3 regions of the Modestobacter versicolor genome follow, and region 3 is predicted to be linked to each of the others. Evidence: predicted binding sites of a transcription regulator. Region 3 holds the regulator's gene; each other region holds the start of a gene.

Region 1 (3,269 bases), on a different contig from region 3:
GCCGGGCTCCAGTGGCCCGGTCCACAGTCGATGATCAAGCCTCTTCGGCGCTCCCGCACGGCGAGTCGGACGTCGTGGTGCCGGGTCACACCCCGCGGGGACCCGGCCCGCGGGCGCGTCAGGGAGCCGGACCGAGCAGGACCTCGGTGCCGTCGGGTCGCCAGGTGCGCCATCGACCGCCGGGATCTCGTTCGATGCGGAACCCGTGGTGCACCTTCGTGTGGTGGCGTTCGCACAGGAGCCCGGAGTTGCCCAGGCTGGTCTCCCCGCCGTGCAGCCAGTGGACGAGGTGGTGGACGTCGCACCACCAGTGCGGGGCGTCGCAGCCGGCGAACACGCACGCCCGGTCCCGGCGCACGACGGCCTTGCGCAGGCCCGGGGTGACCACCCGGTGGTCCCGGCCGAGCTCCAGCGGGACTCCGTCGGGGCCCATCACGATCCGGGAGATGCTGGCGTCGCAGGCCAGCCAGCGGGCGCGGGCGGCGGAGATCTGCGCGCCGAACCCGGTCTGCGCCGCGCCGGGACCGGTGGCCGGGTCGACCACGTCGTCGAGGTCGACGCCGAGGACCACGTGCGGCTTGACCGTGCGCAGCGTGGGCAGGGTGCCGGCGGCGAGCTGGTTGTCGCACAGCTGCACCAGCGCGTCCGCGTTCTGCTGCCCGCGGGTCCGCTCGTCACCCTTCGGGCGGGAGGCCTGCACGATCGACTCGATCGCCGCCTGCACCTTCTCCCCACCCACCGCGTCCAAGTCGAAGCGTCCGGTCACCGAGCCGTCGGCGTGCCGGGCGATCGACAACCGCCGGCCCTCGGTGGGATCCGGCTCCACGCCATCGGGGTCCAGCGCGGCCTCGAACGCCTGCACGGCGGTGATCAACGTCGAGTGCGGTGACTCGACAGCGACCGCCGTCCAGGCCTCGTCGAACGGCGCCAGCTCTACGCCCTGCTCCGCCGCCTGCGCCCGTTCGCGCTCGCCCACCGCGCCGGCGACGACGTCGAACTGTGCCGCGGTGACCGCACCCTCGGCGAACCCGGCGGCCAGCGCCGGGAAGTGCTCCAGCGCCCGACCCGACCGCACCACCCGCGACGCGTCGGCCGGGGCCAGCCGGGCATGGCCGATCAGCCACGACCGCATCGACGTCAGCCCGTCGTGCTCCGCGGCCTGCCGGACATCGGCATGCCGCACGGTCCGGGTCAGCTCGGCAGCGACCCGGTTGCCCACCGCCACCAGCAGGGCGACCCGCTCCAACACCTCACCGTCGGCCAGCTCGTGCAGGTCGGCGCCAGCGAGCGCATCCAGGACCGACCGCAGCTCGCTCACGACACCTCCCGACCGACCCGAACAGGTGTACGAAGTCTAGCCGAGCAGGAGTGTCACGACCACCCGTATCCCCAGGTCAGAGCCCTGTCCACAGATGGGCGGCAGGCCTTGACGTGGCGTCAGCCGGCGCGCTCGCGGAGCAGGTCGTGATCGATGACCGCCTGCAGGCCGAGGGTCTTGTAGCCGACCTCCTCGAACAGCACGACGATCCGGTCCTCCTCGTGGCGCATGACTATCCCCAGGCCCCACTCGGTGTGCTCGACGGCGGTGTCAACGGCGAACGGGTGGTCGCCGTCGACGACCGGTGCGGCGTGCTCGTAGGCCGACCCAGAGGTGCAGGTGTCGCAGTTGCCGCAGGGCTCGTCCAGCTGCTCGCCGAAGTAGCCGAGCAGGAACTGGCGGCGGCAGCCGGTGGTCTCGGCGTAGCCGCGCATCATCTCGATCCGGCTCTCGTCGACCTTGGTGTGGTGCTCGGCCAGCTCGCGGGCGGCCGCGGCGGCCTCCCCAGGGGCGGGGCCATCCGGTGCGGGGGCGGCCGCGCCCTCGTCGTCCAGCACGACGGCGCCCGCCTGCTCCAGCAGGTTCAGGTCGCGGACCAGCGGCGTGGCGGCCAGGCCGGTCTCCTCGCGCAGCTCCCTCACGTCCACGCCGTCCATGCCGGCGGCGGCACCGGCGCGCACCAGCCCGGCCACCTGCTGCAGCTCCTCCTCGGCCGGCGCCCCGGCGGCGAAGAACTTGCGGATGCCGAGGTCCTCGGGCCGGTAGACCAGCACGGCGATGGCCGGCTCGCCGTCCCGGCCGGCGCGGCCGATCTCCTGGTAGTAGCTGTCGACGGAGTCGGCGGGCTCGGCGTGCACGACGAACCGGGTCTGCGGCTTGTCGATGCCCATGCCGAACGCGGTGGTCGCGACGACGACGTCCAGCTCGTCGTCCATGTACGCCCGCTGCACCTCCTCGCGGTCGCTCTTCCGCAGCCCCGCGTGGTACGCCCGGGCCCGCAGCCCGCGCTCGGTGAGCGCCGCGGCGAACTCCTCGGTGCCCTTGCGCGTCGCGCTGTAGAGGATGCCGATGCCGTCGGCGGTCAGCGCGGTGACCCGGTCCAGGACGGCGGTGTGCTTGCCGTGCGCGTCCGCGTGCTGCTCGACCTCCAGCCGGATCTCCGGCCGGTCGAAGCCGGCGACGATCACCGCCGGGTCGGTCATCTCCAGCCGCTCGACGATCTCGGCGCGCACCGGGGGAGCGGCGGTGGCGGTCAGCGCGAGCACCGTCGGGTGGCCGAGCTGCTGCACGACCCCGCCCAGCCGCAGGTAGTCCGGCCGGAAGTCGTGGCCCCAGGCGGACACGCAGTGCGCCTCGTCGACGACGAACAGCGCCGGTGCCGACGTCCGGATGGCCTCGACGACCTCGGTCTTGGCCAGCTGCTCGGGCGCGAGGAAGCAGAAGCGGACCGTTCCGTCACGCATGCCGTCCAGCACTGCCTGGTGCTCGAGCACCGACAGGCTGGAGTTGAGCACCGCGGCCCGGCCGACGGCGTCCTCACCGAGCTCCTCCAGGCGCTGCACCTGGTCGCGCTGCAGGGCGATGAGCGGCGAGACGATGACGACCGGACCGTCCAGCAGCAGCCCGGCGACGGTGTAGACGGCGGACTTCCCGGCGCCCGAGGGCAGCACGGCCAGGGTGTCCCGGCCGGCGGCGACGGACTTCATCGCCTCCTCCTGGCCGGGCCGGAACTCGGTGTACCCGAGGACGTCGCGGGCCGTCTCGCGGATGCGCCTGGTGCGCACGGACGCCGAGCCGCCCGCCTTCGTGGTGGGGTCGGCAGGGCGCTGGTCGGTCGCGGTCACCGACGCCGTCTGCCCGGGCCCCGAGATCGGCAAACGACCCACGGGGTCGGGTCGCCCACCCCGTGCCGGGTACGTATGGTGCACAACCTGGTGCGTGCGCCGAGCCG
Region 2 (3,269 bases), on a different contig from region 3:
AACGCGCCGGGCAGCCACTGCTTCGCCGTCCGCCGGTCCAGCGCGTTGCGCACCTGGTCGTGCCACCACTGGCCCGGCGCCACCAGGTAGCCGTAGCCGAAGCCGACCAGCTGCTCGCCCTGCGCGGTCTCGGCGAAGCCGCCGACGGCCCGGAAGCCGGGGCGCTCGGTGTGCTGGACGGCGTAGCCGTAGCGCCCGGCGACCACGGACTCGCCGTAGCCCATCGCCGCGCCGTAGATGGCCAGCGCCTCGTGCAGGTGGTCGCGCAGCCAGCGGGTGGGCAGCTCGGTGACCCGGGTGGCGGGCGTGGTGTCGGTCATCGGTGGGTCGCCTCTGCGTCGGCCTGCGCTGCTGCGACCGGACCGGGACCCACCTCGGCGGGGGTGCCCTCGGTGAGCCGCAGCAGCTCGTCGTAGGTGGTGGGGAAGACGGTGTGCGGGTGCCCGGCGGCGGCCCAGACCCGGTCGTGGCGGGCCAGCTCGACGTCGACCAGGGTGCCGATGGGGGCGGGGTGCCCGAGCGGGGCGACCCCGCCGATGGCCTGCCCGGTGTGCCGCCGGACGAACTCCGGGGTCGCCCGGGTGATCGCCGGGACGCCGAGCAGGTCGGCGACCAGGGCCTCGTCGACCCGGTGGGCACCGCTGGTGAGCACCAGGAGCGGCTCACCGCCGACGTCGAACACCAGGCTGTTGGCGATCGCACCGACCTCGACCCCGAGCTGCGCCGCGGCTGCGGCGGCGGTGCGGGCGCTGTCGGTGAGCACGTGCACCTCGCCGGCGGCCCCGGCCGCGCGCAGCTGCTGCGCGACCTCGGCGACCCGGGGGTGGTGCGGGGGCTCCGCTCCGGTCATGCGGCGATCCTCCCACCGGCCCGGGCGGCGTGCCGCACCCGGCATCCGCGGTGCTCAGCGCCGGTCAGCCGGTCCCGCCGGCGGGTGGTCGGGCCGACCGCCGGGCGTTCGGTGCAGTGACTGCAACGACACGGCCGCGGACACGCCCGCGTCGGCTTGACGCTGCAGGCGGGCTCCGGTCTACTTCTAGGTGTTCGAACACCTGTTCGAACACCGGTGGACCCGTCCACCGGCCCGGGCCGCCGTGCACCTCGGTGCACGTGCGCTTCCCCGCCGGGCCGGGCGACGGGCCGGCCGGTGGGGGGCTGAGAGTGCGGGAGTCTGTCATGAGCCGGGTGCTCGTCGGGGCCGGAGGCCGCGTCGGTGAAGAGGTGCAGGTCGAGCAGGGGTCGTCGGGGCCGGCCCAGTTCTGGCGCGGGCAGACCCGCTACGCGGTGGGCGAGCTGCTCGACTCCTGGGTCGAGACCGCGCCGTGGTGGCAGGCCGACGCCGGCGGTGGTGCGTCGGCGGAGCTGGTCGCCACCCGGCAGGTCTGGCGGGTCGAGGCGGTCCGCGCCGGCCGCTCCCGGATGGACTTCGCCGGGGTGTTCGACCTGTCCTGGGAGCCCACGGCCAACCAGTGGCTGCTCGTCCGGGTGCACGACTGATGGGCGCCGCACGGGCCATGTCGTTCGAGGACCAGCTCCCGTTGCCCCCGCCGCTGCCGGCCCACGCCGCCCAGCTGCTCGGCCAGGCCCACCGGGGGCTGGCCGAGGCGGCCGCCTCCCCCGACGCGGGCTGGCGGTACGCCACCGCGCACCTGGCCGCCCTGCGCGGCGCGGCTGCCGTGCTGGCCGCCCGCACCCGCCCCGAGCCGGGCCGCCGCCGGCCGCGCAGCGCCTGGGTGCTCATCGGCCAGGTCGCCCCGGAGCTGGCCGAGTGGGCGGCGTTCTTCGCCGCCGGCGCGGCCAAGCGCGCCGCGGCCGAGGCCGGGATCACGCACGCGGTCACCGAGCGGGAGGCCGACGACCTGGTCCGCGACGTGACCACCTTCCTGGGTGTCGTCGAGGCGGCGATCAGCCGCGCGGTGCCCCCGCAGAGCCCGGCCCGGCTGCGCTCGACGGACGGCGGCCGCCGCCGCCCCGCCGGTCGCCCCGGTTCGTGAACGACCCCTTCGTCCACCTGCACGTCGCCTCGGGCTACTCGATGCGGCACGGCGCCAACCACCCGGCCGACCTCGTCGCCCGGGCCGCCGAGCACGGCATGGGCGCTCTCGCGCTGACCGACCGCGACGGCCTGTACGGGGCGGTGAAGTTCGCGCTGGCCTGCCGGTCGGCCGGGATCCGGCCGCTGTTCGGGGTCGACCTCGCCGTCGACCCGGCAGTCGGCGGCGAGCCGGGCGAGCCCGGCCGGGTCCGGGCCGCCGACCTGCACCGCGCCCGCCACCCGGCCGGCCGGCGGTCACCGGCCCGGGGCGGGGCCAGCGTCGACCCCCGGCTGCCGCGGGTCACCTTCCTGGCCCGCGACGGTGCCGGCTGGGCGTCGCTGTGCCGGCTGACCAGCGCCACCCACCTCGGCGGCACCCGCGGCGAGCCGGTGAGCTCGCTGCAGCTGGCCGGCGAGCACTCCTCGGGCCTGCTGGCGCTGCTGGGCCCGGACTCCTCGGTGGGCCGGGCGCTCGCCGCGGGGAACGAGGACCTGGCACGCGCCCGGCTGGCCGCCTGGCGGTCGGTGTTCGGCAGCGGCGACGACGGGTCCGCGCTGGTCCTCGAGGTCGTGCACCACCGCGGCCGGGGCGACCGGTCCCGGGCGCAGGCGATGCTGCGGTTCGCCGCCGAGACCGGGGTGCCGGCGGTGCTCACCAACGCGGTGCGCTACGTCGACGCCCTCGACGCCCCCACCGCCGACGTGCTCGACGCCGCCCGCCGGCTGGTGCCGCTGGGGGAGCGGCACGTCGACCGGCGCACCGCCGAGGGGTACCTGAAGTCGGGCAAGGAGATGGCCGACCTCGCCGACGACCTGGCCGGCCCCGACCGGGACGCCGCCCAGCGGCTGCTGGTCACCACCGCCCGGGTCGCCGAGCAGTGCGCGGTCGACGTGCGGGACGACCTCGGCATCGGCACGGTCCGCTACCCCGAGCTCGACGTGGTCACCACCGCGGCCGAGCGCGGGATGGGCCCCTCGGCGGTGCTGCGGGCGCGCTGCGAGGCCGGCTTCGGCCGCCGGGCGATGACGCCGTCGGCCGCGGTGCGGGAACGGCTGGACGACGAGCTGTCGGTCATCGACTCCCTCGGCTACCCCTCCTACTTCCTCACCGTCGCCGACGTGGTGGGCCTGATCAAGGAGCTGCGGGTGCGGGCCGCGGCGCGCGGGTCCGGCGCCGGCAGCCTGGTCACCTACCTGCTGGGCATCTCCGACGTCGACCCGGTCCGCTACGGGC
Region 3 (3,269 bases):
TGTAGGGGTGAGGTTAGCCCCGTACCCCTACAGATACGCAACCCCAACCGGGCGTGTCGTGTTCCTCCGTCGCGCAGGCCCCGCCCGCACCACCCGTGGGCCCCGTGGGCAGCGGCCCGGCGGGGCGTCGTCACGGCAGCTGCAGGACCTGGCCGGGCACCAGCTCGACCGCGTCGAGGTCGTTGGCGTCGACCAGGGCGTCGACGACGGCGCGCCGGTCCTCCTCGGGGGCGACCTCGCCGGCGATCGACCACAGGGTGTCGCCGGGCTGCACGACGACCGTCGACGAGCCGGCCAGCTCCAGGCCCCCGTCGGCCTGGCCCAGCTCCACCGCGACGGTGGCCACCGCGATGGAGAGGCCGATCGCGATGGACAGCCCGGACAGGGCCCGGCGGCCCCGGCGGGTCAACCGCAGCGGGCCGGGGGCAGCTGCGCGGGGGTGGGCGGCCGGGCGCGGGAGGGCCGCCGGCTCGACCGCGCAGCCGCCGCGCACCGACCGGCCACCCCCCAGCCCGTCGAACCGGGCCGGCCGCGCGCCGGGGCGGACCGCGTCGCGCCGCACGGGCGGGGCCACCGACTGCGGCCCACGGCCGGCCGGCGCGACACCCCGCGCGGGGACGGGAGAGGAGGCGGGGACGCTGCGCTGGGGGCTGGCCATCGGGGGACGCTCCTGGGTGTGACGGTGCCGGGCGGGACGACGGGCGGCCGACCAGGCATCGAGCACCGTGCTCGAACGCCTGTTCGATTCGAACGCCTGTGCGATGTCTACCGCACGGGTCCGACAAGTTCACCCCCGACACGGCACTTCTTCGAACACCTGTTTGAACTACACGGGTGTGACCCGCTACCGTGCTCCTGCGATCGAGACCCGGTCCGCCCGTCCCCGGCCCCGCCGGGGCCGCGGCGGGGCACCGGTGACCGACGCACCGGGAACGCTGCCCCTGGCAGCCGGACGAGGAGGACACATGGCGGCCGACGGCCCGACGGCAGGCAGCGGCAAGGCCCCCTCCCGGCGCAGCCGCGCCGGTGCGGACACCGCGGAGGGCGCCGGCACGGGAGCGGCGATCCGCGAGTTCCCCGACCGCGGTGAGGCCGGCGACGGGCTGACCCAGCGCCAGCGCCGGGTCCTGGAGGTCATCCGCGACTCCATCGAGCGCCGCGGGTACCCGCCGTCGGTCCGCGAGATCGGCGAGGCGGTCGGGCTCTCCTCCGCCTCCTCCGTGGCCCACCAGCTCTCGGTGCTGCAGCGCAAGGGCTGGCTCCGGCGCGACCCCAACCGCCCGCGCGCCCTCGACGTGCGCCTCCCCGGTGAGGCCGCCGCGGCCGCGGCGAGCGCCGAGGCCTCCGCCGAGGCGCTGGCCGCCGCGGGTGGCGCCAGCGGCGTCGACGAGGCGTCCGCCCCGCGTCCCACCTACGTGCCGCTCGTCGGCCGGATCGCCGCCGGTGGCCCGGTGCTGGCCGAGCAGGCCGTCGAGGACGTCTTCCCGCTCCCCCGCGAGCTGGTCGGCGAGGGCACGCTGTTCATGCTCAAGGTGGCCGGTGACTCGATGGTCGACGCGGCCATCTGCGACGGCGACTGGGTCGTCGTCCGCCAGCAGCCGACCGCGGAGAACGGCGAGATCGTCGCGGCGATGATCGACGGCGAGGCGACGGTGAAGACCTACAAGCGCCGCGACGGGCACGTCTGGCTGATGCCGCACAACGAGGCGTACGAGCCGATCCCCGGCGACGACGCCACGGTGCTGGGCCGGGTCGTCACCGTCCTGCGCCGGGTGTGAGGACGCCCCCTCCCGGACGGGGAGGGGGCGACACCCGCCCATCGGGTGGGCAGTGGTCAGCCGGCGCTGCGGCGACGGCGCAGCTTGCCGCCGATCCACACCAGCCCGGTGGCCACCAGTGCGGCGATCAGCCCGGCGGTCAGCGGCGTGACCTCGTGGGTCAGCGTGGCCGCCGCGGACTCCTCGTCCGCCGGTCCGGTGGACGCTGCCGGCGCCAGCTCGCCAGCCGCCGGCAGGAGCGTCACCACGGCGGGGAGCCCCTCACCCGACACCAGCAGGTCGCGGTCGTTGGCCGCGAAGGCGATCGCCTCCCCCTGCGGTGACTCGGGCAGGGGCACCCGCACCGGCGGCAGCGCCAGTGCACCGGCGACGTCGGAACCGCTGAGCGGCCAGACGTAGGCGTCGGTGTAGGTGCGCAGCGCGATCCGCTGGCCGTCGGCGGAGACCGCGCCGCCGGTCACCATCAGCTCGCCGGCCCGCCCGACCGGGCCACCGGGGGTGCCGGTGAGGGTGAAGCCGAGCTCGAGCACCCGCGACATGGGCACGGTGGCCCCGTCGGCCAGCGGTGCGTCGGGGCGGTAGACCGAGCTGGCCCCGAGCACCTCCTTGGTGACCAGGTACGGCGTGCCGTCGGGTGCCAGCAGGAGCGCCTCGGCGTCGTGCGCCCCGTCGGGGTAGGTCAGCCGGGTGAGCGTGCTGCTGCCGTCGGCCCGCAGGCCGATGAGCGCCACGGTCTCCCGGGTCTGGGTGTTGTCCCCGGTGTCGGCCAGCCAGATGGTGCCGTCGACGCCGAGCGCCATGTCCTCGGGGTCGTAGGGGTCGACGTCGGCCGAGCGCACGTCGCCGACGGCGCACGAGCCGTCGAGCACGTAGACCTCGGCACGGTCGCCGCCGTCGTTCAGGGCGAGCATGGCGTCCCCCGCGCTGACCAGACCGGAGAGCTCCGGCAGTCGCGGGTCGGCGATCTCGCAGCGGGTGGCGGCGGTCCCGAAGGCAGCGGGCTCGGCGCCCTCGGCGGCGGCGGGGCCGGCCGTCAGCACGGTCAGCAGCAGCCCCAGGGGTGCGCAGAGGGCCGCGCCCCCCGCCCAGGTGCGGCGGCCGGCGCGGTCAGGCGTGCGATCGGCCCGCTCTGGCACGGACCCAGCGTGACACCAGCAGCGTGTCCAGTGCATGAACCACGCCCAACAACAGCAGGCCCACGGCCAGCCCGACCACGGCATCGGTGACCCAGTGGAAGTCCAGCGCCACCATGGCCACACCCGTTGACAGCGGCCCCAGCACGCTGAGCAGCCAGGCGGTGCGCTGCGCCCACGCGGGCAGCCCGAACTCGACGGCCTGCCAGCGGGCGACACCCCACATCAGCACGGCGTTCGCAACGTGGCCCGAGGGGTAGCTGGCGCCGTCGCGGTGGAAGTAGGACCCCGGGTAGGCCGGAGCGGTGCGGCCGGCGCCGTACTTGAACGCGTAGACCACCGCGGTCAGCAGCGCCAG

What was found. Region 3 encodes LexA, which represses DNA repair genes until DNA is damaged. Its sites were predicted from a motif close to TCGAACANNTGTTCGA; they were not measured.
Region 1: FHX36_RS16150 (HNH endonuclease signature motif containing protein) is a predicted target of LexA. The motif match lies at 1,336-1,351, and genes of this name have one in related genera.
Region 2: FHX36_RS06870 (DUF6504 family protein) is a predicted target of LexA. The motif match lies at 1,045-1,060, and genes of this name have one in related genera.

The regions. Positions count from the first base shown of each region.
Region 1 is NZ_JACIBU010000001.1:3,319,725-3,322,993, forward strand. Features, by position in the region: gene FHX36_RS16150 (HNH endonuclease signature motif containing protein) at 119-1,318, opposite strand; gene FHX36_RS16155 (RecQ family ATP-dependent DNA helicase) at 1,438-3,162, opposite strand.
Region 2 is NZ_JACIBU010000001.1:1,418,818-1,422,086, reverse strand. Features, by position in the region: gene FHX36_RS06880 (GNAT family N-acetyltransferase) at 1-320, opposite strand, end outside; gene FHX36_RS06875 (YbaK/EbsC family protein) at 317-850, opposite strand; gene FHX36_RS06870 (DUF6504 family protein) at 1,177-1,497, shown strand; gene FHX36_RS06865 (SAV_6107 family HEPN domain-containing protein) at 1,497-1,994, shown strand; gene FHX36_RS06860 (DNA polymerase III subunit alpha) at 1,991-3,269, shown strand, end outside.
Region 3 is NZ_JACIBU010000002.1:45,319-48,587, forward strand. Features, by position in the region: gene FHX36_RS20235 (LysM peptidoglycan-binding domain-containing protein) at 131-658, opposite strand; gene lexA (transcriptional repressor LexA) at 966-1,778, shown strand; gene FHX36_RS20245 (hypothetical protein) at 1,835-2,914, opposite strand; gene FHX36_RS20250 (phosphatase PAP2 family protein) at 2,886-3,269, opposite strand, start outside.